DNA from 3 places in the Cellulomonas shaoxiangyii genome. Region 1 is predicted to be linked to each of the others. Evidence: riboswitches for the same ligand, from Rfam matches in the RefSeq annotation. Region 1 holds a riboswitch; each other region holds the start of a gene.
The links. Region 1 has a riboswitch for thiamine pyrophosphate ahead of E5225_RS01430 (MFS transporter). Riboswitches for the same ligand answer to the same signal wherever they lie in the genome.

Region 1 (9,892 bases):
CGTCGAACCCGACGACGCGGTGCGCGCCCGTCAGCTCGCCCGGCGGGAACTCCCGGGTGACGAGGAAGCCCACGCCGAGGTTCTCGACGGCGAACAGCGCGTCGGGGATCTCCAGCGCGATGGCCCGCAGCGCCGGCGCGGGGTCGAACGTGACGGCGTGCGCGACGGTGTGCCCGCCCGGGGCGTCGGGGTCGAGGCGGGCCGTGACCGCGCCGTTGGAGCACACCGCCCAGCCCCGCGTGAGGCCGAGGTCGAGGGCGACGTCCACGGCCGAGTGCATCGACCGGCCCGTGGCGACGACGACGTGCACGCCCGCGGCGACGAGGTCGGCCACGGCCGCCCGCACGTCCGCGGAGATGACGCCGTCGTAGCTCATGAGCGTGCCGTCGACGTCGAGGGCGACCAGGCGGGTGCGGCTCATCGGGCGGCCCCCCGACCCGCCCCCTGCGCCGCGACGGGCTCCAGCACCTCGAGGCCGCCCAGGTACGGGCGCAGACCCTCGGGCACCCGGACCGACCCGTCGGCCTGCTGGTGGTTCTCGAGGATCGCGACGATCCAGCGCGTCGTGGCGAGCGTGCCGTTGAGGGTGGCCACCGTGCGCATGCCGTCCTCGGTGCGCTCACGCACGCCCAGGCGGCGCGCCTGGTACGTCGTGCAGTTGGACGTCGACGTGACCTCCATCCAGCGCTGCTGGCTGGGCAGCCACGCCTCGCAGTCGAACTTGCGGGCGGCGCTCGAGCCGAGGTCGCCCGCGGCCGTGTCGATGACGCGGTACGGCAGGTCGACGAGCGCGAGCATCTCCTTCTCCCACGCGAGGATCCGGCGGTGCTCGTCCGCGGCGTCCTCGGGGCGGGTCCACACGAACGCCTCGACCTTGTGGAACTGGTGCACGCGGATGATGCCGCGGGTGTCCTTGCCGTACGAGCCGGCCTCGCGCCGGTAGCACGCGCTCCAGCCGGCGTACCGCAGGGGGCCGTCGCCCAGGTCGAGGATCTCGTCCTTGTGGTAGCCCGCGAGGGCGACCTCGCTCGTGCCGACGAGGTACAGGTCGTCCGCCTCGAGCCGGTAGATCTCGTCGGCGTGCGCGCCGAGGAACCCCGTGCCCGCCATGATCTCGGGCTTGACCAGCGTCGGCGTGATCATCGGCGTGAACCCGTTGCGCAGCGCCAGGTCGGTCGCGGCGGTCAGCAGCGCGAGCTCGAGGCGCGCGCCGATCCCCGTGAGGAAGTAGAACCGTGCGCCCGACACCTTCGCCCCGCGCTCCGTGTCGATGGCAGCGAGCCCCTCGCCGAGGTCGAGGTGGTCCCGGACGACGAAGTCGGGCCCGTACTCGGCCGCCAGGTCGCGCGGCGTGCCCACGTGCTCGAGCACGGTGTAGTCGTCCTCACCGCCGGCGGGCACGCCCTCCTCGACCACGTTGCCGATGCGGCGCGCGAGCTCGGTGGCGCGCTCCTCCGCCGCGGCGGCGTCCGCCTGCAGGGCCTTGACCCGCTCGGCGAGCTGCTTGGTGTGCGCGAGGAGCGCCTGCTTCTCGTCACCGGACGCCTGCGCGACCTTCTTGCCCTGCGCCTTCTGCTCGGCGCGCAGCGTCTCGAACTCCGTCAGGGCGGAGCGGCGCCAGGCGTCGGCGTCGAGCACCTCGTCGACGAGGTGCGGGTCCTCACCGCGCGCCACCTGGCTCGCGCGCACGACATCGGGGTCCTCCCGCAGGAGCCGCAGATCGATCACCCGACGACACTACCGACCGTCGGCGACACCGCCGCGTCCGGCAGACGTGCCGGGCCGATGCGCCGTCCGGATCGCCGGACCCCGGGCGTGCCGGTACGTTCGCGCCATGTCCTGGGTGGAGTGGGTCTCGGTCGTCGCCGCCGTGCTTGCCGTGCTGGCGCTCGCGCTGGCCGGCGTCGTGTTCGCGCAGCAGCGCCGCCAGCGCGCCGACGCCGACGTCGCGCGGGCCGAGGCGGAGGAGCAGGCGCCGGTGGCGCCGCGCGAGGGTCGCCTCGTCGCCTTCGTCGCCAACCCGTCGAAGCCCGACGTGCCCGAGCTGCGTGCCGCCGTCTACAAGGCCGCCTCCGAGCGCTACCTGCCCGAGCCCCTGTGGCTCGAGACCACGGTCGAGGACCCGGGCGTCGGCCAGACGCGCACCGCCCTGGAGGGAGGCGCCGACGTCGTCATCGCGGTCGGCGGCGACGGCACGGTCCGCGCGGTGGCCGAGGCGCTCGCCGGCACGGGCGTGCCGATGGGCCTGATGCCCCTCGGCACGGGCAACCTGCTCGCCCGCAACCTCGACATCCCGCTGAACGACCCGATCGCCGCGATGGCCGTCGCGCTGGACGGCCAGGACAAGCCGATCGACGTCGGCTGGCTGCGGGTCACGAAGTGGGAGTCGCAGATGGACGACGACATCGCCGAGGCGGCGGACGACATGCCCGCCGACACCGACCAGCCGCGCGACCACGTCTTCCTCGTCATCGCCGGGCTCGGGTTCGACGCGCAGATGGTCGCCGACACCGACGAGGACCTCAAGGCCAAGGTCGGCTGGATGGCGTACTTCGTCTCCGGCGCACGCCACCTCAACGGCCGCCGGCTGCGGCTGCGCCTGAAGCTCGACGACGAGCCCACGTCGACCATCCGGGTGCGCAGCCTGCTCATCGGCAACTGCGGCAAGCTGCCCGGCGGCATCACGCTCCTGCCCGACGCCGTGATCGACGACGGCGAGCTCGACGTGGCGATGATCGACACGCGCGGCGGGATCGCCGGCTGGGCGCAGCTGTTCGGCGAGGTCGTGCTGCAGGGCGTCGGCGTGCGCAACGACCTGCCGGCGAAGATCGGGCGCATCGACCACGTCCGCGCCAAGAAGGTGCGCCTCGGCGCCGGCGGGCCCGAGGCCGTGCAGGTCGACGGCGACGTCGTGGGCCGCGCCACGGAGATCGAGGCGCGCGTGGACCGCCAGGCGCTCGTCGTCCGCGTCCCCGCCTGACGGCTGCGGCACCGGTCCTCGCCGACGACCGGCACCCGGCCCGCGGGCCGGGGCGCCGGGCTCGTCACGCGCCGGCGGGCGTCGCCGGCGCCGCCGGCCCCTCGGTCATCGCCTCCCCCGGCGACGTGGCCGCGCCCACCGCGACGAGCACGCCCGCCACCGCGAGCAGGGCCGCCACGGGGGCGACGTCGCCGAACGCCCGCTGCAGCGGCGGCAGCCAGAACGGGTACAGGGCCGGCAGCACGATCGACAGGCTGTAGGCCGTGCCGTACCCGCTCGAGCGGACCGCGGGCGGGAAGCGCTCGGCCAGGTACGCGCCGATCGGCCCGTACGCCGACACCGTGACGACCTGCAGCACGGTGACGAGCGCGACGAGCGCCGCCGGCGACGCGGGGCCTGCGAACCCGGCGAGGTAGCTCGCCGGTGCGAGCACGGCCGCGGCCGCGCCGAACGCGGTCAGGTACCGCCGCCGGCCCGCGCGGGTCGAGGCGTGCCCGCTCGCGACCATCGCCGCCGCCGACACGGCCGTCGCGACGAGCATGGTGCGCGTGACGGCGGCGCCGTCGAGCCCCGCGACGACCCCCAGCTGGGACGTCACCACCGCGACGGCCAGGTTGGTGAAGAGCCACAGGCCCGTCATGAGCACCATGAGCCGCCACAGGCGGTGCCGCTCCGCGCCGACCAGCACGGTCGTCAGGGGACGCCCGGCCGGCGCGGCCGCCGCGCGCTCCGGCGTGTCCCGCACGTGCCGGCGGAAGTGCCCGACCGCGACGAACGCGAGGGCCGCGCCCACGACGAACGGCACGCGCCACCCCCACGCCGCGTACCCGTCCGGTCCCAGCGTGCCCAGCAGCACGAGCACGAGCGCGGCGATCGTCGCGTTGGCCGCGGGCGACATCGCCATGACGACCCCGCTGACGAGCCCGCGCCGGCGCGGCGCCGTCCACTCGATCGCGAGCGGCACCGCCGAGGTGTACCCGCCGCCGATCAGCACGCCGCTGACGAACCGCAGCACGACGACCGCGAGCAGCACCGCCTCGTGCGTCATCGCCGCCACCGGCAGCGCCGCGATGAGCAGCGTCGTCACCGCCAGGCCGAGCATGCTGGCCCGCGCGACGACCGCCCGTCCGACCCGGTCGGCCAGCGAGCCGAGGACCGCCGCCCCGAGCGGACGCCCGACGAGCGTCGCGACGAACACCAGGCCCGCGTAGGTGACGACTGCCCGCGTGCCGTAGAGCTCTGCGGCCACGGGAGCCAGCGCCAGGACGGGCAGGAAGATGTCGAACTGGTCGACGTAGTTGCCGAGCACGCCGCCGCGCACGGCCGCGCGGGCGGGGTCGGCGGCCGCTCGGGTGGGGTGGTCGGGGCCGCGGCGGGGCGGCCGGGCGCCGTCGGACGGTGCCTCGGCACCGGGGGTGGGCAGGACGGGACGCACGTCAGGCATGGCACTCCCTACGCCGGCATGATCCGGACAGGTGCGAACGGTCGACGGCCCGTCAGCCGTCCTCTCAGCCCGCTGGTGCGGGCTCCCGTGTGGTCGCGGCGATGCTAGCGACGCCCCCGGCGGACGCACGGACGCGTCCACGCCACCGCGACCGCGACCGCCACCGCCACCGCGACCGCCACCGCCACCGCGAGGGCAACCTCGCGCGCGGTCTCGGGCGTCGCACCGGTCACCAGGTTGCCTTCACGGCGAACGTGGGGCGGGGGCGGGGCGGGGGCGGCGAGCGAGGTCGCGGGGCGGGGCGGCGGGGCCGGTGTCAGGAGGCGTCGCCCGCGCGGAGGCGGGCCAGCCACGCCCGTGCCTCGACGAAGTCCGCGTCGGCGGTGCCCACGTGCACGGTCGGCGCGACGGCGTCGGCCCGGGGGTAGGAGCCGAGGAAGCGCACGTAGGGGCAGCGCCGGTGCAGGCCCATGATCGCCTCGCCCATGCGCTCGTCGGTGATGTGGCCCTCGGCGTCGATGGAGAAGGAGTAGCGGCCGAGCGCGTCGCCGATCGGGCGGGACTCGATGCGGGACAGGTTCACCCCCCGCACGGCGAACTGCTCGAGCATCGCGAGCAGCGCACCGGCCTCGTTGTCGGGCAGGTGCACGACGAGGCTCGTCTTGTCGGCGCCGGTACGCGGCGGGACCTCGCCCGGCGGTCCGACGACGACGAAGCGCGTGAGGGCCGACGCGTTGTCGGCCACGCTGTCCGCGAGCGGCGCGAGGCCGTAGGTGGCCACCGCCCCCGGCGGCACCAGTGCGGCGTCGAACGGCAGCGTGCCGGCGTCACCGGCGGCGAGCGCCTCGACGAGCAGCGCCGCGGGCGCGGTGTTGCTGGTCGCGGGCACGTGCACGGCGCGGGGCAGGTGCGCCGCGACCCAGCGGCGGCACTGCACCCACGCGTGCGGGTGCGCACTGACGCGCGCGACGTCCTCGAGGCGCGTGCCCGGCGCGGCGACGAGCGTGAACTGCACCGGTACGAGCACCTCGCGCAGCACGACGAGCGGCACACCCGTGGCGAGCGCGTCGAGCGTCGCGGTGACGCCGCCCTCGACGGTCGACTCGATCGCGACGACGGCGTAGTCCGCCGCGCCCGAGCGCACCGCCGCGATGGCCGACCCCACGTCGGTCTGCGGCAGGTACTCGGCCTCGTCCGGCGACGCGACCCGCCGCAGCGCCTCCTCGGTGAACGTCCCGGCCGGTCCGAGGTACGCGTAGCGCGGCACGCCCATCGACCCTCCTGCTGCTCGCGGCGGGCTCGGCACGCCGACCGCCGCGGGTGCCGGACCGGCGCCGCGACGGGGCGCACCGCGGCCCGTGGCCGCCCGTGCGGCCCCGCCGAGCGTAGTCCGCGCACGTACCCTGAGGCGGTGCCCCGGTCCCTGCGCGCCGTCGTCCCCGTCCTGCTGGCCGTGCTCACGGCCGTGCTCGGCGTGGGCGTCGTCGCACCGGCCGCGGCCGCACCCGGACCCGCCGCGAGCGCGCTGGAGACGCCGGTGCCCGGGCCCGTCGTGCTCGTGGGTGTCACGGGCCTGCGCTGGGACGACGTCGGCTCGTTGACGACGCCGGCGCTCTGGGAGCTCTCCCGCGACGGGTCGGTCGGCGCCGTGGCGGCGCGCTCCGTGGCGACGCGCTCGTGCCCCGCCGACGGCTGGCTCGCCGTGTCCGCCGGTGCCCGCGCCGCCGACCTCACGGTGGACGACCGCACGTGCCGCAGCCTGCGCGCGCCGGGCGAGGACGGCACCGTCCCCGGCTGGGACGACTTCCTCGCCTCCGCGAACGCCGAGTCCTACGGCGCCCGCCCCGGCACGCTGGGACGCATCCTCGCGGAGGCCGGCGCGACGGCCGTCGGCATCGGCCCGGGCGCGGCGATCGCGCTGGCCGACCCGCGGGGCGTACCCGTCGGCGAGCACGTGCGGAGCCCCACGTCGACGACCGCGCTCGGGCGCCTCGTGCGTGACGCGGCCGGCGCCGACCTGCTCGTCGTCGACGCGGGCCAGATCCGCGACCCCGGCTACGGCACCGCGCCGCGCCTGCCGTCGGCCGACCCGTCAGGGAACCCGGCCACCGGCGAGGAGGACGAGGACGAGGTGCCGCTCGGCGACGCCCCCGAGGGGTCCGACCTGCCGGGGTCCGAGTCGATCGTCGAGCCGTCGCGCGCGCAGCAGGCCGTGACGGTGGACGCCCGGGTCGGCGCCGTGCTCGATGCGCTGGCCGGCCGCGACGCGACCGTGCTCGTCGTCTCGCTGGCCGACTCGGGGCGCGTGGCGCTGCAGGTCGCCGCCGCCGTCGGCCCGCGCGAGACCGAGCCGGCCTTCGGGGAGAGCCTGCTGACCTCCGGGTCGACCCGGCAGGCGGGCGTCGTGCAGACCACGGACGTCACGCCGACGCTGCTGGCCCTGCTCGGGCTGCTCGACGACGCGCCCGCGCTGCCGGGGGCCGAGATCCGGCCCGTCCCCGGGCCCGCGACGGGCGGGGCCCGCGTGGCGGCGCTGCTCGACGCGCAGCAGGAGGCGTCGGCCGTCACGCGCGTGTCGGGGTCGTTCTCGGCACGGCTGGTGCTCGCGCAGGCGGCGTTGTTCCTCGCCGCCGCCGTGGTGCTGACGCGCCGGGGACGGGCCGACGGCCGCGCGCTGAGCCCCGCGCTGCGGGTGCTGCAGGTGGCCGCGCTCGCCCTGGGGGCGGCACCCGTCGCGTCGTTCCTCGTCGGGCTCGTGCCCTGGTGGCGCTCGGATCGGCCGGTCACGGCGTTCTGGTGGACGCTGCTCGGCATCATCGCGGTGGTCACCGCGGCGGCGCTCGCGGGGCCGTGGCGGCGGCACGTCCTCGGGCCGGCCGGCGTGGTCGCGGGCGTGACCGTCGTGACGCTCGTCGTCGACGCGCTCGTCGGCTCGCCGCTGGTGATCGACGCGCCGATGGGTGCGCAGCGCATCATGGCGGCCCGGTTCTACGGCATGAGCAACCAGGCGTTCGCCCTGATCACGGCCGCCGGTGTGCTCGTCGCCGTCGTCGTCGCCGACGCCCTCCTGCGTGCGGGCCGCCGCCGCGCCGCGGTCGCGTTCGTGGTCCTGCTCGGGCTCGTGCTCGCCGTCGTCGACGGGGCGCCGCAGTGGGGCGCCGACTTCGGCGGGCCGGTCGCGATCCTCGTGGCCTTCGCGATGCTCGCCGTCGCCGTGAGCGGGCGGCGGGTGTCCTGGAAGGTCGTGCTGCTCGTCGGCGTGGTGGGCGGTGCGCTCGTGCTGGGCTTCGCGTTCCTCGACTGGCTGCGCGCGCCCGCCGACCGCACGCACCTGGGCCGGTTCTTCGCCACCGTGCTCGACGGCGGCCTGTGGGACGTCGTGTGGCGCAAGCTCTCGGTGAACCTGCGCGTGCTCGCGTCGTGGCGCTACCTCGTCCTCGCGATCGGCGGCGTGGCCCTGACGTGGCTCGTGCTCGCCGGGCCGCGACCCCGGCGGGGCGCGCTCATGGGCGAGGGCTCGCCGCTCGCGGGGCTGCAGAGCGCCGTCCCGCTGCTGCGCCCGGCCGTCGCCGCCAGCGGCGTCGCGCTGACCATCGGGTTCCTCATGAACGACTCGGGCATCGTCGTGCTGGCCACGGGCATCGCCGTCGCCGTGCCGTGCCTCGTCGCGGCCGCCGCGCAGTGGCGGCTCGCGCACCCGGCGGACGACGCGCCGGGCGTCGGCCCCGGGCCGGGGACGGACGCGACCGACGGCGCCCACGCGCACGGCGACCACGCGGACGGCGACGCGGCCGGGCGGGACGGTGCGGCCGCGGACCGGCCGACGGTCAGCGGACCGGGCGCTCCCCCGGCGTCAGCGTCCGACGCACCGACGACGCCGCCGAGCGCGCGCGGCGGGCGTTGACCGCGATCTGCACGTCGCGGTACTGCGCGGCCCGGTGCAGCTGGCCCTTGAGGTCCGTGCCGGACGGACGGTGCCGCAGGTCGCAGGGCACCTCGAGCACGCGGTAGCCCTGCCGCAGCAGGTCGATGGTCATGCCGACCTCGACGCCCCACCCGCGGGCGAGCGGCGTCGCCGCCTCGAACGCCGCGCGCGTGAGGCACCGCATGCCGGACAGCGGCTGCGTCGGCGTCCACCCCGTCATCGAGACGATCGCCCGGCGCGCGGCGCCGACGACGAGCCCGCGGCCGCCGGCACCGGGCTGCGGCGGCAGCAGGGCGATCGTGAGGTCCGTGACGCCGTCGAGGACGGGCGCGACCAGCGGCGCGGTGTTGACGGCCGTGTCGCCGAGGTCGCCGTCGATGAAGAGGAGCATGCGGGGCAGGCGGTCCGGCGCGTCGCGCATCGCGACGACCGCGGCGCCCGTCTCCATGGCGGCCGCCTTGCCGCGGTTGTGGGAGTGCCGCACGACGACCGCACCGGCCTCACGCGCGACGTGCTGCGTGTTGTCCTCCGACCCGTCGTCGACCACGAGGACGAGGTCGACGTGCGGGATGGCGCGCGCGGAGCGGACGGTCGCGGCGATGCGCCGGGACTCGTCCTTCGCCGGGATGATCACGGCGACGCGCTGACGCTGCCGGGGCCCGCGGGGGCGGCTCTCGACGGCCTTCTCCTGGCTGCGGCCGGCCTCGCTCCCCGTGGGTGTCACGGCTCCCACCCTAGCGACGAACGGGGCGCGGCCGCCTCACGACCACGCCCCGTCCGAGCCGTGCGACCCCGCCGCCACCCGGACGGACGCGCAGGTCGCGCACGATTCAGCGGAGCGTGACCTGCCGCGCGACCAGCCCGGCACGGGCGCGGCGGGCGTTCGGGTCGAGCGGTGCGGTGTCGGCCATGGCCGCGGCCAGACGCGGCGCGAACTCGGCGAGGGGCGCCTCGACGTCGTCGGCCTCGGACCCGCGGGCGAGCTCCCACACGGGCACGACCAGGCCGGCGGCGCGGAAGTAGCCGAGGAAGCGCCCGCCGTCGAAGCCGGACTCGCGGCGGCCGTGCAGGCGCGCGAGGCCGTCGAGCACGACCTGCTCGTCCTCCGCCTGCGCCCAGCGCACGTACTCCCTGGCGCCCATCCGGCACCAGTAGGCGGAGTCCACCGCGGCGAGCTTGCGGGTGTCGATGATGCCGGCGTCGGCCTCCTCGATGGCGGCCTCGAGCTCCGGCGTCTTCTCGGTGCTGGGGTCGAGCCAGTAGGAGAAGCTCTCCTCGACCGTGACCTCGAACGGCACGGACAGGTCGAGCACGTCCTGCAGGCGGGGACCCGGCGTCGGCAGGCCGATCGTCTCGATCGCGGTGCCGGGCTCGGCGTCGAGCGCGAGCAGCAGCGCGGTCGCAAGGTCGCGGCTCGCGTCGCCCGAGCTCGTCCCGGTCTGCAGGGCGAGCAGCACGGTGCCGTCGGCGCGGTGCAGCGCGGACCAGGAGCTGGGCAGCACGGTCGTCACGACGACGTCGCGCGCGCCGTGCTCGGCGGTGG
Region 2 (9,892 bases), 660 kb from region 1:
GGTGTCGGGCACGGTGCTGAGCTTCGAGATGGGGCTGCTGTGGCCCGGCCTGATGGGCCCGTTCGGGGACGTGCTCGGGCTCCCGTTCGCGCTCGAGGGGCTCGCGTTCTTCACCGAGGCGATCTTCCTCGGCATCTACCTGTACGGGTGGGGCCGGCTGCCGCCGCGGGTGCACCTGCTCATGCTCGTGCCGATGGCGGTGGCGGGTGTGGTCGGCACGTTCTGCGTGGTCGCCGTCAACGCCTGGATGAACGCGCCGGCGGGCTTCCGGGTCGTCGACGGCGAGGTCACCGACGTCGACCCGTGGGCCGCGATGTTCAACGACCTGTCGGTGCTGCAGTTCGCGCACATGTGGGTCGCGGCGTTCATGGTCGTCGGGTTCACCGTCTCGGGCGTCTACGCGGTGGGCATGCTGCGGGGCCGGCGGGACGCCCGGCACCGGCTCGGCTTCCTCGTCCCGTTCGTCTTCGCGAGCGTGGCGGCCGTCCTGCAGCCGGTCGTGGGGCACGTGCTGGGCGCCGGGCTGAGCGACCGCCAGCCGGCGAAGCTCGCCGCGTTCGAGCTCGCCCTCACCACGGAGAGCCCGGCCCCGCTGCGCCTCGGCGGCGTGCTCGTCGACGGTCAGGTGCGCGGTGCCCTCGACATCCCCGTGCTCGGGTCCCTGATCGCGCGCGGCTCGCTCACCGCACCCGTGCGCGGGCTGGAGACGTTCCCGGTGGAGGACCGGCCGCCCGTGAACCTGACGCACTGGGCGTTCCAGACGATGGTCGGGATCGGCTCGGCGCTCGTGCTGCTGGTCCTGCTGTTCTGGGTGGCCCGGCGCCGCGGGCACGACCTCACGCAGCGCCGGTGGTTCCTGCGCGTCGCCGCCGTGTGCGGCCCGCTCGCCGTGGTCGCGCTCGAGGCCGGCTGGGTCGCGACGGAGGTGGGCCGTCAGCCGTGGGTGGTCTACGACGTGCTGCGGACCGCCGACGCCGCCGGCGACAACCCGTGGCTGTGGTCGATGCTCACGGGCAGCGTCGTCGTGTACACGGGCCTGACGGTCGGGGCCGTCGTGGTGCTCAGGTCGATGGCGCGCCGGTGGCGCGAGGGCGAGGAGGACCTGCCGAGCCCGTACGGCCCGCAGCGCCGGTCCGTCGACGCGGGCGAGGAGGAGCGATGACGCTGCCCGACGTGGTCGCGGGTGCGCTGCTCGTGGGCGTCGTCGCGTACGCGCTGCTCGGCGGGGCGGACTTCGGCGCCGGCTTCTACGACCTCACCGCCGGCGGGGCGCAGCGCGGAGCGCGGCTGCGCACGCTGATCGACCACAGCATCGGCCCCGTCTGGGAGGCCAACCACGTCTGGCTGATCTACGTGCTCGTCATGGCGTGGACCGCCTTCCCGCGCGCCTTCACCGCCGTCATGACCACGCTCGTCGTCCCGCTGCTGCTGGCGCTGCTGGGGATCGTGCTGCGCGGCGCGAGCTTCGCGTTCCGGAAGTACTCCGCGACCGTCTCGCAGGCGCGCCTGTTCGGTGCGGTCTTCGCCGCGTCCTCGCTCATCGCGCCGTTCTTCCTCGGCACCGTCGCGGGCGCGATCGCGTCCGGGCGGGTGCCCGCGGGCGGGCGCGGCGACCTCGTCGCGTCGTGGGTGGCCCCGACCCCCCTGATCGCCGGCGTGCTCGCCGTCAGCACGAGCGTCTTCCTCGCGGGGACCTTCCTCACCGCCGACGCCGCGCGCGCGGGGTGGGACGCCCTCACCGAGCGGCTCCGCCGCCGCGCCCTGGTGGTCGGTGCGGTCACGGGAGCGCTGGTCCTCGGCGCGCTGTACCCGATCTCCTCGGACGCGCCGACGCTCACGGAGGGGCTCGTCGGACGCGCCGGCCCGCTCGTGGTGCTGTCGATGGTGGCGGGGTTCGGCGCGCTGTGGCTCCTGCTGCGGCGGCGGTTCGCGACCGCGCGCGTGGCGGCCGTCGTCGCCGTCGCGGCGGTGCTCGGCGGGTGGGCGGTCGCGCAGTACCCGTGGCTGCTCGTCGACCAGCTGACCGTCGCGGAGGCCGCGGGCGCACCGGCGACGCTGCGGGCGCTGGTGCTCGTGGCCGCCCTGGCGGCACTGGTGGTCGCGCCGCCCCTCGTCTACCTGTTCCGGCTCACGCAGACGCAGGAGTGGTCCGCGCGGGAGGACCACGCCTGACGGGGACCACGCTGACGCGGACCACGCCGGACGACGCCGACGCGCCTACCGGGCGACGAGCTTGGCGGTGCCGCGCGTGGCCAGCACGCGCGAGAGGGCGACGAGGGCGCTCGAGATGACGGCGGCCGCGACGACCTCGGAGAAGTTCACGTCCTCGTCGGTCGAGTCCGGCGACGGCGGCTTGTGCCCGCGCGCCTTCTCCCACGCCGTGTCCACCAGCTTGTGCGCGAGCCAGGCGGCACCGAGCGTCACGCCCATCCCGACGACCTTCGCCACCATCGACGTGTTCTTCTCTGCCACGCGTCCTCCTCGGTCGTGCGCCGTGTCCGGCCCAGGGGGACGACGCTAACCGGGTGCGGCCCGGTCCGCAGTCCGGTGACCGCGCGCCGGTCCCGGACGCGCGTCCGGGCGGTCCGGCGGAGGGCTAGGATCGGCCGTGAACGACAGGGGAGCGTCGGCCGCACGCACGGGCTGGACGCTGAGAGTGCGGACCACCGCAGACCCTCGAACCTGATCCGGTTGATACCGGCGTAGGGAGTCGGGCATCTCTTTCCCCGCCGGTCGTGCGTGCCCGCGGGTGCGCCCGTCGGCGGGGACCCCTCCGCCGACGACGGAGGACACGACCACATGACCCCCCGCACCCGTACCGGTGCCCGCGGCGCCGCCCTCGCCGGCGTCACGGCCCTCGCGCTGACCGCCTGCTCGGCCGTCGGCGGCGACGACGCGTCGGCCGGACCGAGCGCCGGCGCCGACACCGTCACGCTCGTCACGCACGAGTCCTTCGCGCTCACGGAGGGACTGCTCGAGCAGTTCGAGCAGGACTCCGGCCTGAGCGTCGAGGTCGTGCAGCAGGCCGACTCCGGCGCGCTGGCCAACCAGCTCGTGCTCACCAAGGACGCACCGCTCGGCGACGTCGTCTACGGCCTCGACACGACGTTCGCGACGCGCGCGCTCGACGAGGGGGTCGTCGTGCCCGCCGACGTGACGGCGCCGGCCGCCGAGGACGCCGCGGCGTACGCGGTCGAGGGGGACGACGACGGCGCCCTGGTGGCGGTCGACTACTCCGACGTGTGCATGAACGTCGACACCGCGTGGTTCGCCGAGCGCGGGGTGCCCGAGCCGTCGACGCTCGAGAGCCTGCTCGACCCGGCGTACCGCGACCTCGTCGTCGTGCCCGACCCCGTCACCTCGTCGCCGGGCCTGGCCTTCCTGCTCGCGACCGTCGGCGCGTTCGGCGAGGACGGCTGGCTCGACTACTGGACGGGCCTGCGGGAGAACGGGCTCGCCGTCGCCGACGGCTGGAGCGAGGCGTACTACACCGACTTCACCGCCGGCGGGGGCGACGGGCCGCGGCCCGTCGTCCTGTCCTACGCGTCGTCGCCGCCCTTCACCGTGCCCGACGGCGGCACCGAGCCGACGACGCGCGCCCTGCTCGACACGTGCTTCCGCCAGGTCGAGTACGCCGGCGTGCTGGCCGGTGCGGACAACCCGGAGGGTGCCGCGCAGCTCATCGACTTCCTGCTCTCCGACGACGTGCAGGCCGACCTGCCGGGGTCGATGTACGTGTACCCGGTGAGCACCGCCGTCGAGCTCCCCGCGGAGTGGGCCCGGTGGGCGCCGCTGGCCGAGCAGCCGTTCGAGGTGCCCGCGGCCGACGTCGACGCGCACCGCGAGGAGTGGCTGACGCAGTGGTCCGACGCGGTCGTGGGCTGACGGACCGGACGGACCGAGGATGACGACGACGCTCGGGCGCACGCGCCCCGCCGCACCGGCCCACCGGCCGGGCGTCGGCGGGGTGCCGCTCGGGCGCGTCCTGGCGTGGGCCGCGGCGGTCGCGGTGCCGCTGCTGTTCCTCGGCGTGTTCTTCGCCTGGCCGGTCGCCGCGATCGTCGGGCGCGGGTTCGTCACCGACGGCGCGCTCGACCTCGGCGGGTTCGCCGACGTGCTGTCCCGCCCGCGCACGTGGCGGATCGTCGGGCAGACCCTGACGCAGGCCACGCTCGGCACGCTCGGCGCGGTGCTGCTCGGCGTGCCGGGCGCGTACCTGCTGCACCGGTGCACGTTCCGCGGGCGCGGCGCGCTGCGGGCGTTCGTCACCGTGCCGTTCGTGCTGCCGACGGTCGTGGTGGGTGTCGCGTTCCGCTCGCTGCTCGTCGAGGGCGGGCTGCTCGGCGGGCTCGGGCTCGACGGCACGCGGACGGCGATCGTCCTCGCGCTCGTGTTCTTCAACTACGCCGTGGTCGTGCGGACCGTCGGCGGGCTGTGGGAGCGGCTCGACCCGCGCGCCGAGCAGGCCGCGCGCTCCCTGGGCGCATCGCCGTGGCGGGCGTTCCGGACCGTGACGCTGCCGGCGCTCGCACCCGCGATCGCGTCGGCCGCGTCCCTGACGTTCCTGTTCTGCGCGACCGCGTTCGGCACGGTGCTCGTGCTCGGCGGGCGGCAGTTCGGGACCGTGGAGACCGAGATCTGGGTGCAGACGACGCAGTTCCTCGACCTGCGCGCCGCCGCGGTGCTGTCGGTCGTGCAGCTCGTCGTCGTGGTCGCCGCCCTCGCGCTCGCGGGCCGGGCGCGGGCCCGGACGGAGCGGGCGCTCGCCCTCACCGAGCCGGTCGACGCCGCGCACCCCGTGCGCCTGCGCGACCCGCTGGACCGCGTCGCGGTCGTCGTCACGGCGGTCACCGCGCTCGGGCTGCTCGCGCTGCCGCTCGTCAACCTCGTTGTCCGGTCGCTGCGGACGCCCGACGGCTGGGGGCTCGCGAACTACGCGCGGCTGGCGCAGCCGGCGGACGTGCTGCGCGTCAGCCCCTGGGAGGCGACCGTGACGTCCCTGCGCGTCGCGCTCGACGCGACCGTCCTGGCGCTGGTCGTCGGCGGGCTCGTCGCCCTCGTCGTCTCCCGGCGGCCCCGCCGGACCGCCGGGCGCCGCGCCGTCGCGGGCCTCGATGCGCTGTTCATGCTGCCGCTCGGCGTGTCCGCCGTGACCGTCGGGTTCGGCTTCCTCGTCTCGATGGACCGGCCCTTCGGGCTGCCGCTCGACCTGCGCACCTCGGGCGTGCTGGTGCCGGTCGCGCAGGCCGTCGTGGCGGTGCCGCTCGTCGTGCGGACGGTCCTGCCGGTCCTGCGGGCCATCGACCCGCGGCTGCGCGAGGCCGCGGCGACGCTGGGGGCGTCGCCGGGCCGGGTGCTGCGGACCGTCGACCTCGCCGTCGCGGTCCGGTCGGTCGGCCTGGCGCTCGGGTTCGCGTTCGCGGCGTCGCTGGGGGAGTTCGGCGCGACGTCGTTCCTGGCCCGGCCCGAGGACCCGACGCTGCCGGTCGTGATCTTCCGGCTGCTCGGGCGGCCGGGCGTCGACAACTACGGCACGGCGCTCGCGGCGTCGGTGCTGCTCGCGGCCCTGACCGCGGGGATCGTGGCGGTGTGCGAGCGGCTGCGCCCGCCGGGCGTGGGGAGCTCGTGGTGAGCGGGTCGGAGGAGCGGTCATGAGTGACGGGCTCGGCGTCGTCGACGTCGTCGTGCGGTACCCGGGGGCCGACCGGCCGGCGGTCGACGCGGTGTCGCTCGACGTGCCCGTCGGGGAGGTCGTCGCGCTGCTCGGGCCGTCCGGGTGCGGCAAGTCCTCGCTGCTGCGGGCGGTCGCCGGGCTCGAGCCGCTCGCCGGCGGCGACGTCGCCTGGGACGGGGTCGGCGTGACCGGCGTGCCCGTGCACCGGCGCGGCTTCGGCCTGCTGTTCCAGGACGGGCAGCTCTTCGGGCACCTCGACGTCGCGGGCAACGTCGCCTACGGCCTGGCCGGCCGCCCCCGCGCCGAGCGCGGCGCGCGCGTCGCCGAGCTGCTCGACCTCGTCGGCCTGCCCGGCACGCAGCGCCGCGACGTCGCGACCCTGTCCGGCGGCGAGCGGCAGCGCGTCGCCCTCGCGCGCGCCCTCGCCCCCCGGCCCCGTCTGCTCCTGCTCGACGAGCCGCTCTCCGCCCTCGACCGGTCCCTGCGCGAGCGCCTGGCGCTCGACCTGCGCGACGTCCTGGTCGCCACCGGCACCACCGCGCTGTTCGTCACGCACGACCACGACGAGGCGTTCGCCGTGGCCGACCGCGTCGCCGTCATGGACGCCGGGCGCCTGCTGCAGGTCGCGGCCCCCGCGGCCCTGTGGTCGCGGCCGGCCTCGCGCCGCGTCGCGGAGTTCCTCGGGTACGAGGCGTTCGTCGACGTGCCCGCCGACGCCGCCGCGGCGGCACCGGGGGCCCGGGCGCTCGTCGCCGTGCTCGACCCCGCCCCGACCGCGGGCACGACGCTCGCGCTCGCGGCCGGCGCGTTCGTCGTCGCGGTGGGCGACGGGCCACGCGCCGGGGCGCCGACCGGCACGGTCGCGGTGCTGCGCTCGCGCCGTGGCCGCACGGAGGTCGTCGTCGACGTGCCCGGCGTGGGCCGGGTGACGGCGCTCGCCCCCGCCGGCTGGTCCTGCGAGCCCGGGACGCCGGTGCCGCTGCGTGCCGACGCCGCCGCCCTCGCGTCGCTGCCCGGTGCATGGGTAACGTCGGAGCAGCACGCCGGTTCGTGACCCGCGACGGAAGTGAGCAGCGATGACGCTGGAGACCCGCGAGACCGTGACCGTCGACGTCGCCGCCCCGGTGGAGGACGTGTGGGCGCACCTGCGTGACCCGCGGCTCGTGCGCCGGTGGTTCGGCTGGGACTACGACGGGCTCGACGACGAGATCCGGCAGATCTTCGTCGACGGCCCCCGCGAGCACGTCGAGGAGGCGGACGGCGTCACGACGCGCACCCTCACGTGGCCGCACCACGAGGTCCTCACCGTCACGTCGCGGGCGGACGCGCCGGGCCGCACGCAGGTGGCGCTCACGCGCCGCGGCCACGACGCGCTGGCCCCCTACGACGGCCTCTACGACGAGGTCGACGAGGGCTGGATCGCCTTCCTCCAGCAGCTGCGGTTCGCGCTCGAGCGGCACCCCGGGGAGGACCGCGTGGCGCTGTCGGTGCTCGGGCTCGACGCCGGGGACCGCCACGACCCCCTGCTCTTCCGGGCCGGGCTGCACGGCGTGCGGGGCCTGCCGGTCGGCGCGCACGTCGAGGTCACGCGCCCCGACGGGTCACGCGTCGGCGGCACCGTCGTGTACCGGACGGCCCACCAGGTCGGCATCCGCCTGCACCCCATCGAGTCGCTGCTGGTGCTCATGCTGGAGCCGGCCGGGCACCACCCGCCGCACGGCCGCGTGTCCGCGGTCCTGTCGACGTTCGGCCTCGACGAGGCGACGCTCGCGGAGGCGCGCCGCCGCTGGGCCGGCTGGTGGGGCGGGGCGCCGACCACCTCCTGACCGCCGCGTCGCGGCCCGACGGGGTGGACGCGCGCGGCGGGGATCCGTGCCCCGTCGCGCGGAGACGGGCATCTCCTCCCAGACTCGGACGTACACCCCGTCCGAGGAGACACCATGCGCCGAGGGATGATCACCGCCGTCACCGCGGTCGCCGCGGGGGGCCTGCTCCTGGCGGGCTGCTCGGACGACGACGCCGCACCCGCGAACACCGTGGCGTCCACGGTCGTCCCCGAGGACCTGGGCGAGGACCAGGTGCGCGAGGAGGAGTTCGAGGCGCGGATCGACGAGATCGAGGGCGAGCTCGACGGGGCGGACCGGGCCGTGCGCGACATCGCCGAGCCGGCCCTCGACGACGCGGAGGACGCCATCGACGACGCGTTCGACGTGCGCGAGAGAGGCTCGCAGGACCGCCGCGACGCCGCCGCCGACCGGCTCGAGTCCGCGATCGACCGGCTCGACGCGGCCGCCGAGCAGTCCGACGACGCCTTCGGCCGCGCGCTCAGCGAGCTCAGCGACCACATGCGCCGCCTGGTCGAGGAGCTGCGCGCACCCGGGAGCTCGAGCAGCTGACCCGCCCGCGAGCAGCTGACCCGCGCGAGCGTCCTCGCTCAGCCCTCGGTCAGAGCTGCGCCTGCCACTCCCCGACGCAGCCCTCCGGGCGGAACCCGAGCGCGACGTTGATGGCGAGCATGAAGCTGTTCTCCTCGGCGTTCCACGTGCTGATGCGCCGGACCTGCGGACGCACGCGCGCGAGCAGGTCGAGCTGCGCGACCTTCACGAGCATCCCGAGCCGCCGGCCGCGGTGCTCCGTCAGCACGAGCGTGTCGCCCTGCCACACGAACTCGTCGCTGTGCCCCGGCACCACGAGACTCGAGTACGCGACGAGCGTGCCGCTCGGCACGTGCTCGACGGCCGACCTCACCAGGTGCTCGCCGCGTCCGAGGTGCTGCTGCTCGGTGGCGCGGACGCGGGCGGCGTCCCAGACGTCCTCCTGCACGTCCAGGCCGCCGAGCGGGACGGCCGTGCTCATGCGCGTGTTGAGCAGCGCGAACTGGTCGACCCACTCGTCGGGGCACAGGTCCTGCCACGACACGACGCGGTAGTCCGCGCCGGCGCGCTCGCGCGCGGCCGCCCGGTGCGTCGCGAGCACGTCGGGGTCGACCGGCAGGTGCAGGCGCGAGTGCCGCACCACCTGCTCCAGGGTCCAGCCGTGGGCCTGCGCGAACCGCACGGACGGCTCGTCGGCGGGGACGCGACCCGAGCCGGTGGACGCGGTGCGGGCGCCGGGACCGGCCGGCGGCTCGACGGCGTGGTCGGTCTCGGTCATGAGCCGGGTGCGCCCGTCGGCGCGGGCGAGGCGCAGTGCGGCCTCGTGCAGCGCGGTGCCGATGCCCTGCCCGCGGTGCTCGGGCAGCACGCCGACGTCGGCGTAGCCCGTGTGCGTGTTCTCCTTCAGGAACAGCTCGAGGCGCGCGTAGCCCACGACGCGCGCGGGGTCGTCCTCGGCGCCGTCGAGCACGGCGACGACCCGGCGGCGGCGCGTGTACGTCTGGTGCTGCAGGTCCGAGAACGCCTCGCGCTCGGTGCCCGCGAAGTCGTCGTTGCCCCACTCCGCGCGGATCACCGCGTTGCGGGCCCGCACGAGGCCGGTCTGCAGCCAGGCGTCGGCGTCCTGCGGGGTGAGGACGAGCGGCAGCTCGCGGAGGGTCCAGGTCGTGGTGGTGCTCGCCATGCCTGCCACTGTCCACGCGCCGCGGCGACCCCGTCGACCCATTTGCCACCCCACTCCCGCCCCCGCCCGCCCCACCCCCGCACCCCCGCCCGCGAGTTCGCCGGTTCGGTGCCGAGATCGCCGCCCGGGACCGGCGACCTCGGCGCGGACGGGGCGAACTCGGCGGCGGGGCCGGCGGCGCGGCCGGCGCCGGGTGCGGGCGCGGCGGCGTGTGGCGCGGGTCACGCCGCCGTAGGGTGCGCCGGTGGTGTGGCTCGAGGTCGTCGGCTGGGCCGGCTCCGTGCTGGTCGTGGTGTCCCTGATGCAGGCGCGCGTGTGGCGCTTCCGCGTGCTGAACCTGGTCGGGTCGCTGCTCGCGACGGCGTACAACGCGGTGTTCGGGATCTGGGCGTTCGTGGCCATGAACGGTGCGATCTCCCTGGTCAACGTGTACTGGCTGTGGCGCCTGCGCCGCGAGCGCGGTGACGCCCGCGTGTACGCGGTGGTCGAGGTCGCACCCGACGACGCCTACCTGCGGCACGTGCTCGCGGTGCACGCGGACGACGTCGCCCGGCACCGGGCCGTGCCCGCGCGCGACGTCGGCCCCGGCGACGGCGACGAGCTGGCGTTCCTCGTGGTGCGCGGCGACGAGACGGTCGGCGTGGTGCTGGTGCGCGACTC
Region 3 (9,892 bases), 1.9 Mb from region 1:
ATGAGCCGCCGCCGCGACGCGACGAGGCTCGCGATCACGGGCGTCGTGGTCGCGGCCCTGGTCGCCGGGCCCACCTACGCCCTCTGGGGGCGCGACAGCGAGGGCGTGGGCGGTCTGGTCCGCCACGGCGACCTGGACGTCGAGCTCGTCGGCGCCGCCGCCTGGCAGGAGACCAGCCCCGACGTCGCCGCGCCGCGCGCCGGGGAGGTCCTCGACGACGGCACGGTCGACCACCTCGCGACACCGGGCGACTCCCTCACCCTCACGCAGGAGTTCCGGCCGCGGCTCGTGGGCGACAACCTCGCCGCCCGCCTGACGGTCTCGTGGGACGACGGGTTCTCCGCCCCGGCGGGCGTCGAGGCCACGTACGTCGTGGTGGACCCCGACGGTGCGGCCACCGAGCCGGCACCCCTGGGAAGCGCCGTCGTCCTGCAGTCCCCGGCCGACAACCTCACGCCGGCCGAGGTCGCCGCGTGGGGCGACGCACCGTGGCGGATCGTCGTGACGGCGTCGCTCACGGGCGACGTCCCGCTGGCGGAGCCCGACGCGTCGGGCGAGGTCCCCGGCGTCCGGGAGGCGGTCGCGGCCTCGCTCGGCGGCATCCGGATCGAGCTCGCGCAGGTGCGCGACGGGAAGGGGTTCACGTCATGACGCGCACGCGTGCGGCCGTGCCGCGACGAGCCGTCACGGCCCTGGTCCTGCTGCTCGCGGTGGCCCTCGGCCTCGGTGCGGGCGCCTCGCTCGCCCTGTGGCGCGACGCCGAGGCCGTCGACGCCCGCATCCCGCTCGGCGCGGTCGTGTTCGGTGCCGGTGCGCCCGGCGAGGTCACCTACACGACGTCCGGCGACCAGCACCCCGACCGGGCGGTGTTCACGTTCGGCGCCGCCGAGGCGGCCGAGCTGTACAACGACGGGAAGGGCGGCACCGTCGCGATCCCGGTGCAGGTGGACTCCCTGGCGCAGGGCAACCGCGGCCTGGCCTACACGGTGGAGCCGGCCGTCGCCGGCGGGCTCTTCGGGGCGTCGACGTGGACCCTGACCCAGGTGGAGTCCCCGGCGGCGTGCACGGCGTCGGCGACGGCCGAGTCTTCGCTCACCTCCACGCCGTGGACGGCCGGGTACAGCGACGCCGTCACGCCCACCTCGGAGTACTGGTGCCTCGTCGCGACGTGGGCACCGGTCTCCGGTGAGCACACCGACACCGTGACGGCCGCCGGAAGCGCGGTCGTCCCGGGACTCGACGCCCCCGTGGAGGTCACGGGCTCCGACACGTGGTCCGCCACCGTCGGGGAGGACGTCGACCCTGCCGACGAGCCCGACCACACGCTGACGTTCTCGTTCCGGACCTTCCGCCCCGGAGAGGAGGAGGCATGAGGCGCGCCCGGACCGGTGTCGTCGCCGTCCTGGCCCTGGTCGGGGCGCTCATCGTGGTGCAGCCGACCTCCGCGGCTCCCGAGACGGCCGAGACGACCGCGACGGCCGGGTCGGCAGGCTCGGCCGCAGCAGGGTCGGCCGCAGCACCCGCGGCGGGTCAGGCCGATCCCGCGCCTGCGGCCCCCGGGGTCGGTGCGGGGGCGCTGGACACCCGGTGGGCGGGCGAGACGGTCGCCCTCGCGTGGGACGGCACGACGTACACGACCGCCGACAGGTCGTTCGTCGGCGTGCCCGTGACCGTGCCCGGGGACCGCGCCGTGCGCACCGTCAGCGTGCGCAACGACGGCCCGACGACCGGCACGCTGCGCGCCTGGGTGCAGGAGGTCGACCTCCAGGGGCCCGTGACCGACGAGTTCTACGACGACCTCCAGCTCGACTGGACCTCCGCGTCGGCGAGCGGCGCGGCCTCCTTCCGCGCGCTCGCCGAGGCGGGGCGGACCCAGGTCGCGCAGGTCGAGCTGGCCCCGGGCCAGAGCACGCCCCTCACCGTGGGCTACACGTTCCCGGCGTCGTCGACCAGCGGCAACCGCGCCGAGGTCGGCGCGCGGGCGGCGTCGTTCGTCGTGCACCTGGAGATCCGCGGGGAGACCCCCGGCGACCATCCCGCCGGGACGGGCGCCCAGCAGCCGGCCGGACGTCCGGGTGTCCTCGCCATGACCGGTGCGGACCTGCTGCGGGCCGCGCTGCTCGCGGTCGGCGCGGTCGGCGTCGGATCCCTGCTGCTCGCGGGGACGCGTCGTCGTCGGCGGTCCGCGCGCGGCGCGGAGGGGCCGCCGACGGCGTGAAGGCGCCCGGCGGCGTCGAACGGCTGCGGTCGACCGACCTGCCGACGCCCGCCTGCCCACCGCCCGCCGGCGGCGTGTCGAGACGAGCACGTGGGTCGCAGCGGCCTCGGCGACGCTCAGGCGTCGCCGAGGCCGCGGCGTCTCGGCGGGGGCGAACGGCGACGGCTGCGTCCGCCGGCGACGGCCGCGTCTGCAGGCGGCGGACGCGCAGCCGGCTCATGGGACGAGTTCACCGAATGGTTACTGTCGGGTAGTTGCGGCGGACCGGACGAACCGCGCAGGGTGGACCACGGCCGCCACGAGCGGCCGTTCTCGCTGCGCAGCGTCGCGCAGCACCCGTCGGGACGGCGTCGCCGCCGCACCGGCACGAGCCGGACCCCGCACGACGCAGCGCCGCGCGCCCCGCGCCCCGACGAAGGAGACCCGCGTGCACGCACGAGGACGGACGACCACCGGGGCGCTGACCGCGCTCGGGCTGATGCTCACCGGTGGCGTCGTCACGGCAGGGGCGGCCCACGCCGCCGTCTCACCGGACGCGCCGGTGGTCATCTCGGAGGTCTACGGGGGCGGCGGCAACAGCGGGGCCACCCTGACGCAGGACTTCGTCGAGCTCTACAACCCGGGCGACGCGCCCGTCGACGTGTCGGGCTGGGCGGTGCAGTACGCGTCCGCGGGCGGCGCGACCTGGCAGGTCACGCGCCTGACGGGAGCGAGCGTGCCCGCCGGCGGGCACCTGCTCGTCGGGCAGGCGCGGGGGGCCGGCGGCAGCGTCGACATCACGCCGGACGTCACCGGTACGACCGCGATGAGCGGGTCCGCGGGCAAGGTCGCGCTCACGGCCGGCACGCAGGCGCTCACGTGCGGCACGGGCTGCGCGGACGTGCCCGCGGTCGTGGACCTCGTGGGGTACGGCGCGAACGCGTCCTCGTTCGCGGGCTCCGGCCCGGCGCCCGGCACGGGGAACGCGACGTCGGCGTCGCGCGTCGCGGGCGGCACCAACACCGCGGACAACGCGGCGGACTTCACGGTGGGCGTCCCCACGCCGACCGCCTCCGGCGACGCGCCCGGCGAGGAGCCGGAGCCCACCGAGCCGACGGCGCGCACGATCGCCGAGGTGCAGGGCACCGGCCCGGCGTCCCCGCACCTGGGTGAGGTGGTCGTGACCGAGGGCGTCGTCACCGCGGCCTACCCGACGGGCGGGCTGCGCGGCTACGTGCTCCAGACGCCGGGCACGGGCGGCGGCGCACCCGCCGGCCGGACCGCCTCCGACGCGGTCTTCGTCTACTCGGCGGCCACGGTCGCCGCGGTGCAGGTCGGCCAGCACCTGCGCGTCACCGGCGAGGTGGCGGAGTTCCACGGCCTCACGCAGCTCACGGTCGACGCACCCGCCGACGTGACGGTCCTCGACCCGGCACCGGCTCCGGTGCCCGTCACGGGCGCCTGGCCGGCCGACGACGCGACGCGCGAGGCGCTCGAGTCGATGCTGCTGCTGCCGACCGGTGACCTCACCGTCTCGAACACGTACGCCACGAACCAGTACGGCGAGGTGGGCCTGGCGACCGGCACGACGCCGCTCCTGCAGCCGACGGAGGTCGCGCGACCCGGGACGCCGGAGGCGGCCGCCGTCGCGGCGGACAACGCCGCCCGCCGCGTGACGCTGGACGACGGCGCGACGACGAACTTCCTCGGCCAGGACGCCGGCGGCCTCACGCCCCCGTACGTCTCGACCGAGAACCCGGTGCGCGTGGGTGCGGCCGTGCAGGTCGTCGAGCCGGTGGTCGTGGACTACCGGAACGACACCTGGAAGCTGAACCCGACGGCCCCGCTCGCGGCCGGCGCGACCGTCCCCGCGACGTTCGAGGACGACCGCACGGCCGCTCCCGAGGACGTCGGCGGGGACCTGTCGGTCGCGTCGTTCAACGTCCTCAACTACTTCACGACGCTCGGTGCGCAGGGCGCGTCGTGCGAGGCGTACACGACGCCGTCGGGTGAGCCCGTCACCGTCGCGGAGGGCTGCGACCAGCGCGGCGCCTGGGACCCGGACGACCTCGCGCGCCAGCAGGAGAAGATCGTCGCCGCGATCAACGGCCTGGACGCCGACGTGGTGGGCCTCATGGAGATCGAGAACTCGGCGCGCGTCGACGGCGTGCCGGACGAGGCGTCGGCGGCGCTCGTGGCCGCGCTCAACGCGGCCGCAGGCGAGGAGCGCTGGGCCTTCGTCCCCTCGTCCGCCGAGCTGCCGGATGCCTCCGGTCAGGACGTCATCACCAACGCGCTGATCTACCAGCCCGCGGCCGTCGAGCCGACGGGCGCCTCCCGTGCGCTGGGGGACCAGAGCGACGACGGCGAGGCGTTCCAGAACGCGCGCGAGCCGATCGCGCAGGCCTTCGCGCCCGTCGGCGGCGGCGAGCCGTTCCTCGTGGTGGTCAACCACTTCAAGTCGAAGGGCTCGGCCGGCCCGTGGCCCGGCGACGCGGACGCGGGCGACGGGCAGGGCGCGTCGAACGAGTCGCGCGTGCGCCAGGCCACCGCGCTGCGCGACTGGGTGCCGACCGTGCAGGGCGACGCCGAGGCGGTCGCACTCGTCGGCGACTTCAACGCCTACACGCAGGAGGACCCGCTGCACGTCCTGTACGACGCCGGCTACGTCGACGCCGTGGACGCGCTCGCGCCGGGGCAGTGGAGCTACTCGTTCCAGGGCCTGTCCGGCTCCCTCGACCACGTGCTGCTCAACGAGGCGGCCGCCGGCCGCGCGACCGGCGCCGACGTGTGGGAGATCAACGCGGGCGAGTCGATCGCGCTCGAGTACAGCCGCTACGGCTACCACGGCACGACGTACCACGACCCCGGCCCGTACCGGTCCTCCGACCACGACCCCGTGACGGTCGGGCTGACGGCCGGCGACGCGAACACCGGCCCGGTCGACCTGACGTTCCTCAACGTCAACGACTTCCACGGGCGCATCGACGCCAACACCGTCAAGGTGGCGGGCACGATCGAGCAGCAGCGCGCCGCGGCGGAGGCCGCGGGCGGCGCGGCCGCGTTCCTGTCCGCCGGCGACAACATCGGCGCGTCGCTGTTCGCGTCGTCGGTACAGCGGGACCAGCCGACGATCGACGTGCTGAACGCGCTCGAGCTGCGTGCGTCGGCCGTGGGCAACCACGAGTTCGACGGCGGCTACGACGACCTCGTCGACCGCGTGCTCGCCGGCGGCACGAACGCCCGGTTCCCGTACCTGGGGGCGAACGTCTACGAGGCGGGCACCACGACGCCCGCCCTCGACGAGTACGCGCTGCTCGAGATGGCCGGCGTGACGGTCGGCGTCATCGGCGCGGTCACGCAGGAGACTCCGACGCTCGTGCGGCCGGACGGCGTCGCGTCGCTCGACTTCGGGGACCCGGTGGAGGCCGTCAACCGCGTCGCGGTCCGGCTCACCGACGGCGACGAGGCGAACGGCGAGGCCGACGTGCTGGTGGCCGAGTACCACGAGGGCGCCGGCGCGGGCGCGCCCGACGGCGCGACGCTGGAGGAGGAGGTGGCCGCCGGCGGCGCCTTCGCCGACATCGTCACGGAGACGTCCGCCGCGGTGGACGCGATCTTCACCGGCCACACGCACAAGCAGTACGCGTGGCAGGCACCCGTGCCCGGCGAGGACGGCACGCGCCCGGTGCTGCAGACCGGCTCGTACGGCGAGCTCCTCGGCAAGGTCGTCCTGACCTACGACCGCGAGAGCGGCGAGGTGACGGCGTCCACCGCGGAGAACGTCCCGCGCACGACCACGGCCGACGCCGAGCTCGTCGCCGCGTACCCGCGGGTCGCGGCGGTGCAGGCCATCGTCGCGGCGGCGCTCGCCCACGCGGCGGAGGTCGGCAACCAGCCCGTCGGCTCGGTGACGGCGGACATCACGACGGCCTACACCGGCGGCACCTTCGTCGACGGCCGGTACGTCGGCCCGGGACCGCTGCCCGGCACGGGCCGGGACGACCGCAGCCGCGAGTCGACGCTCGGTAACCTGGTCGCCGACGCCCTGCTCGACACGCTCGACGCCCCCGAGCGCGGCGGCGCGCAGATCGGCGTGGTCAACCCGGGCGGGCTGCGCAACGAGCTGTTCCACGCACCCGACGGCACGGTCACGTACGCCGAGGCCAACGCGGTGCTCCCGTTCGTCAACAACCTCTGGACGACGACGCTGACGGGTGCGCAGGTCCGCACGATGCTCGAGCAGCAGTGGCAGACCGCCGCGGACGGCACGGTGCCGAGCCGCCCGTACCTCCAGCTGGGCCTCTCGGACAACGTCGCGTACACCTACGACGCGTCGCGGCCGCAGGGCGACCGCATCACGTCCGTGACGGTCGACGGCGTGCCGGTCGACCCGGCCGCCGAGTACCGCATCGGCACGTTCTCCTTCCTCGCGCAGGGCGGCGACAACTTCCGCGTGTTCCAGGACGGCGCCCGGGCGGCGGACTCCGGTCTCGTCGACCGGGACGCGTGGATCGCGTACCTGCAGGCGAACCCGGGGCTCACGCCGGACTTCCGCGAGCGGGCGGTCGGCGTGCCGGAGCTCGGCCCCGTCGAGGCGGGCGCGGAGCTGACCTTCCCCGTGACCGGGCTCAACCTCACGAGCCTCGGCGCGCCGGACAACACGTCGCTCGACGTGCGCCTGGACGACGTCGCGCTCGGCACGGCGACGCTCACCCGGGGGGAGGGCCCCGACGCGGCCGGGACGGTGACGGTCACCGTGCCCGCGGGCACCACGCCGGGGACCCGGACGCTCACGCTCGTCGCGCAGCCCAGCGGCACCACGGTGACGCTGCCGCTCGTCGTCGAGGCGGGCGTGCCGTCGTCCACGACGACGCTCACGGCGCGCCCCGACAGCCAGGTGTACGGCGGCCTGGCGCGGCGGGTCGTGCTAACGGCACGCGTGACGGCCGACGCGCCCGTCACGGGCGACGTCGAGTTCGTCGCGGGGGAGACCGTGCTCGGCACGGCGGCCCTGCGCGGCGGCCAGGCGCGGCTCACGCTGCCCGCGGGGACGCCCGCGGGCACGTACGACGTCGTCGCGCGGTACGCGGGCACGGACGCGGTCGCCGGCTCGCAGTCGGAGCCGGTGACCGTCACGGTCGAGAAGGCGCGCAGCAGCACGACGCTGGACGTCGTCTCCTCGCCGTTCTCGTTCCTGCCGTCCCCGTGGGTGGCCACGGTCCGGCTCGACACGCTCCGGCTGCCCGCCGGCACGGTCGAGCTGCGCGAGGGTGACCGCGTGGTGGCCGAGGCCGACGTCGTGCTCGGCGTCGCGATCGGCACGCTGCCGCGCGACCTGGGCCGCGGCACGCACCGCCTCACCGCGGTGTTCGTGCCCGCCGACGCCGCGAACGTCGCGGGCAGCACAAGCCGGACGGTGACGGTGCGCCGCTGAGGCGCAGCCGCACGCCGCAGGGCTGTACGGGACGGGGGCGGACCCAGCCGGGTCCGCCCCCGTCGTCGTCCCGCCCGCGCACCCGCCGTCCGCGTGGACCCGTCACGGTCCGCGTGGTGGTCCGTTACGTCCGGGTACGGGCACCGTTGCGCTACGGTGGCCGGCGACACGGGGTGCCCTGCACCAGGCAGGGCTGAGATCACACCCGTCGAACCTGATCTCGTTAGCACGAGCGAAGGGATGTCGCGATGACGACGCCTGCCGTCCCCACCCCACCCGGTTCCCTCGCCGCCTCCACCGCCCACCCCTTCGCCGCCTCCGCGGCCCATCCCTTCGCCGCGTCCGCAGCCCACGCCCTGGACGACCTGCGCGCCCGCACCCCGCTCGTCCAGTGCCTCACGAACGAGGTGACGACCAACCTCGTCGCCAACGCGCTGCTCGCGATCGGGGCGTCACCCGCGATGGCGTCCGCGCCCGGGGAGGCCGAGGAGCTCGCCGGGCTCGCCGGCGCCCTGCTCGTCAACCTCGGCACGCTCGGCCCGGACCAGCGCGCGGCCGTCGAGCCGACCGTCGCGGTCGCGTCCGGTGCCGGCACGCCGTGGGTGCTCGACCCGGTCGCCGTGGGAGTGCTGTCCGTGCGCACCCGCCTCGCGGGACGCCTCCTGGCCGAGCGGCCGGCCGTGGTGCGGGGCAACGCGAGCGAGGTGCTCGCGCTCGCGGGCCTGGCCGCGGCCGGACGCGGTGTCGACGCCGGCGACGACGTCGACGCGGCCGCCGACGCCGCCGACGCGGTCGCGCGGTGGACGGGGGGTGCCGTCGCGGTGTCCGGACCGGTCGACCTCGTCACGGACGGCCGCACGCACGTGCGGCTCGCCGTCGGGGACCCGCTGCTGACCACCATCACCGGCGCCGGCTGCGCGCTCGGCGGGCTCGTCGCGGCGTTCGCCGCGGTGACCGACCCGCTGACCGCGGGCGTCGGCGCCACCACGGCGCTCGGGCTCGCCGCCGAGCGCGCCGCCCAGGTCGCCCGCGGCCCCGGCTCGTTCCCCGCGGCGCTCCTCGACGAGCTGCACGCGCTCACGAGCGACGACCTCGCGGCGCACGTGGGCCGCGCGGCACACGTGGCGGTGCTCGCGTGAGCCGGCTGCCCCGCGGGGTCTACCTCGTCCTCGACGCGGACGTGTGCGTCGCCGCCGGGCACGCGCCCGCCGACGTCGCGGTCGCGGCCGTGCGCGCCGGGATCGGGACCGTGCAGGTGCGCGCGAAGGGCGCCGGCGTGCGCGACCAGGTCGCGCTCACGGTCGCCGTGGCGCAGGCGCTGCACGACGCGCCGCCCGCCGTGCTGCTCGTCGACGACCGCGTGGACGTCGCGCTCGCGGCGCGCACCCGCGGTGCGCGGGTCGACGGCGTGCACGTCGGTCAGGACGACCTCGAGGTCGCCGACGCCCGGGCGCTGCTCGGGCCCGACGCCGTCGTCGGGGTCACCGCCGGACGCCCCGCGCTGCTGCGCGCCGCGGGTGGCGCCGACTACGTCGGCAGCGGGCCGGTGCGACTCACGGCCACCAAGCCGGAGGCCGGTCCGGCGCTCGGCGCCGCGGGCGTCCGGGCGGTGGTCGACGCGACGACGCTGCCGGTCGTCGCGATCGGCGGGCTGACGGCGGACGACGCACCCGCGGTGCGGGCCGCCGGGGCGCACGCGCTCGCCGTGGTGGGGGCCGTGTGCTCGGCGCCGGACCCCGGAGGTGCGGCGGCCGCGCTCGTCGCCGCGTGGGCCCGCGCCGAGGCGCCGGCGGTGACGCGGTGAGCGCCGTGCCGGGCCCCACGGCGTCGCCGGCTCGCGTCCGGCCGGCGCGCGTCCGCGTGCTGTCCGTCGCCGGCACCGACCCGACGGGCGGTGCGGGCATCCACGCCGACCTCAAGTCCTTCGCCGCGCACGGCGCGTACGGGATGGCCGTGGTGACGGCGCTCGTCGCGCAGAACACGCACGGCGTCCGTGCCGTGCACGTGCCCGACGTCGCGTTCCTGCGCGCCCAGCTCGACGCCGTGTCGGACGACGTCACGGTCGACGCCGTGAAGATCGGCATGCTCGGCACCCGGGCGGTCGCCGACGAGGTGGCCGCCTGGCTCGCGCGCACCCGTCCGCCGGTCGTCGTCCTCGACCCGGTCATGGTGGCCACCAGCGGCGACCGCCTGCTCGACCGCGACGCCGAGGAGGCCGTGCGCCGCCTCGTCGCCCACGCGGACCTCGTCACCCCCAA

Region 2: linked by a shared signal. The riboswitch ahead of E5225_RS15985 (thiamine ABC transporter substrate-binding protein) and the one ahead of E5225_RS01430 (MFS transporter) in region 1 are both predicted to bind thiamine pyrophosphate.
Region 3: linked by a shared signal. The riboswitch ahead of thiM (hydroxyethylthiazole kinase) and the one ahead of E5225_RS01430 (MFS transporter) in region 1 are both predicted to bind thiamine pyrophosphate.

Annotation. Positions count from the first base shown of each region.
Region 1 is NZ_CP039291.1:310,318-320,209, reverse strand. Features, by position in the region: gene E5225_RS01445 (HAD family hydrolase) at 1-421, opposite strand, end outside; gene serS (serine--tRNA ligase) at 418-1,728, opposite strand; gene E5225_RS01435 (diacylglycerol/lipid kinase family protein) at 1,835-2,980, shown strand; gene E5225_RS01430 (MFS transporter) at 3,045-4,424, opposite strand; TPP riboswitch at 4,413-4,523, opposite strand; gene pheA (prephenate dehydratase) at 4,741-5,697, opposite strand; gene E5225_RS01420 (hypothetical protein) at 5,836-8,328, shown strand; gene E5225_RS01415 (glycosyltransferase family 2 protein) at 8,252-9,073, opposite strand; gene E5225_RS01410 (DUF5926 family protein) at 9,180-9,892, opposite strand, start outside.
Region 2 is NZ_CP039291.1:3,556,045-3,565,936, reverse strand. Features, by position in the region: gene E5225_RS16000 (cytochrome ubiquinol oxidase subunit I) at 1-1,162, shown strand, start outside; gene E5225_RS15995 (cytochrome d ubiquinol oxidase subunit II) at 1,159-2,172, shown strand; gene E5225_RS15990 (DUF4235 domain-containing protein) at 2,218-2,472, opposite strand; TPP riboswitch at 2,608-2,726, shown strand; gene E5225_RS15985 (thiamine ABC transporter substrate-binding protein) at 2,800-3,885, shown strand; gene E5225_RS15980 (ABC transporter permease) at 3,905-5,632, shown strand; gene E5225_RS15975 (ABC transporter ATP-binding protein) at 5,652-6,728, shown strand; gene E5225_RS15970 (SRPBCC family protein) at 6,751-7,500, shown strand; gene E5225_RS15965 (hypothetical protein) at 7,615-8,070, shown strand; gene E5225_RS15960 (GNAT family N-acetyltransferase) at 8,120-9,232, opposite strand; gene E5225_RS15955 (hypothetical protein) at 9,477-9,892, shown strand, end outside.
Region 3 is NZ_CP039291.1:2,216,416-2,226,307, reverse strand. Features, by position in the region: gene E5225_RS10095 (hypothetical protein) at 1-651, shown strand; gene E5225_RS10100 (signal peptidase I) at 1-4, shown strand, start outside; gene E5225_RS10090 (hypothetical protein) at 648-1,373, shown strand; gene E5225_RS10085 (hypothetical protein) at 1,370-2,218, shown strand; gene E5225_RS10080 (ExeM/NucH family extracellular endonuclease) at 2,697-7,634, shown strand; TPP riboswitch at 7,794-7,892, shown strand; gene thiM (hydroxyethylthiazole kinase) at 7,883-8,773, shown strand; gene E5225_RS10070 (thiamine phosphate synthase) at 8,770-9,438, shown strand; gene E5225_RS10065 (bifunctional hydroxymethylpyrimidine kinase/phosphomethylpyrimidine kinase) at 9,435-9,892, shown strand, end outside.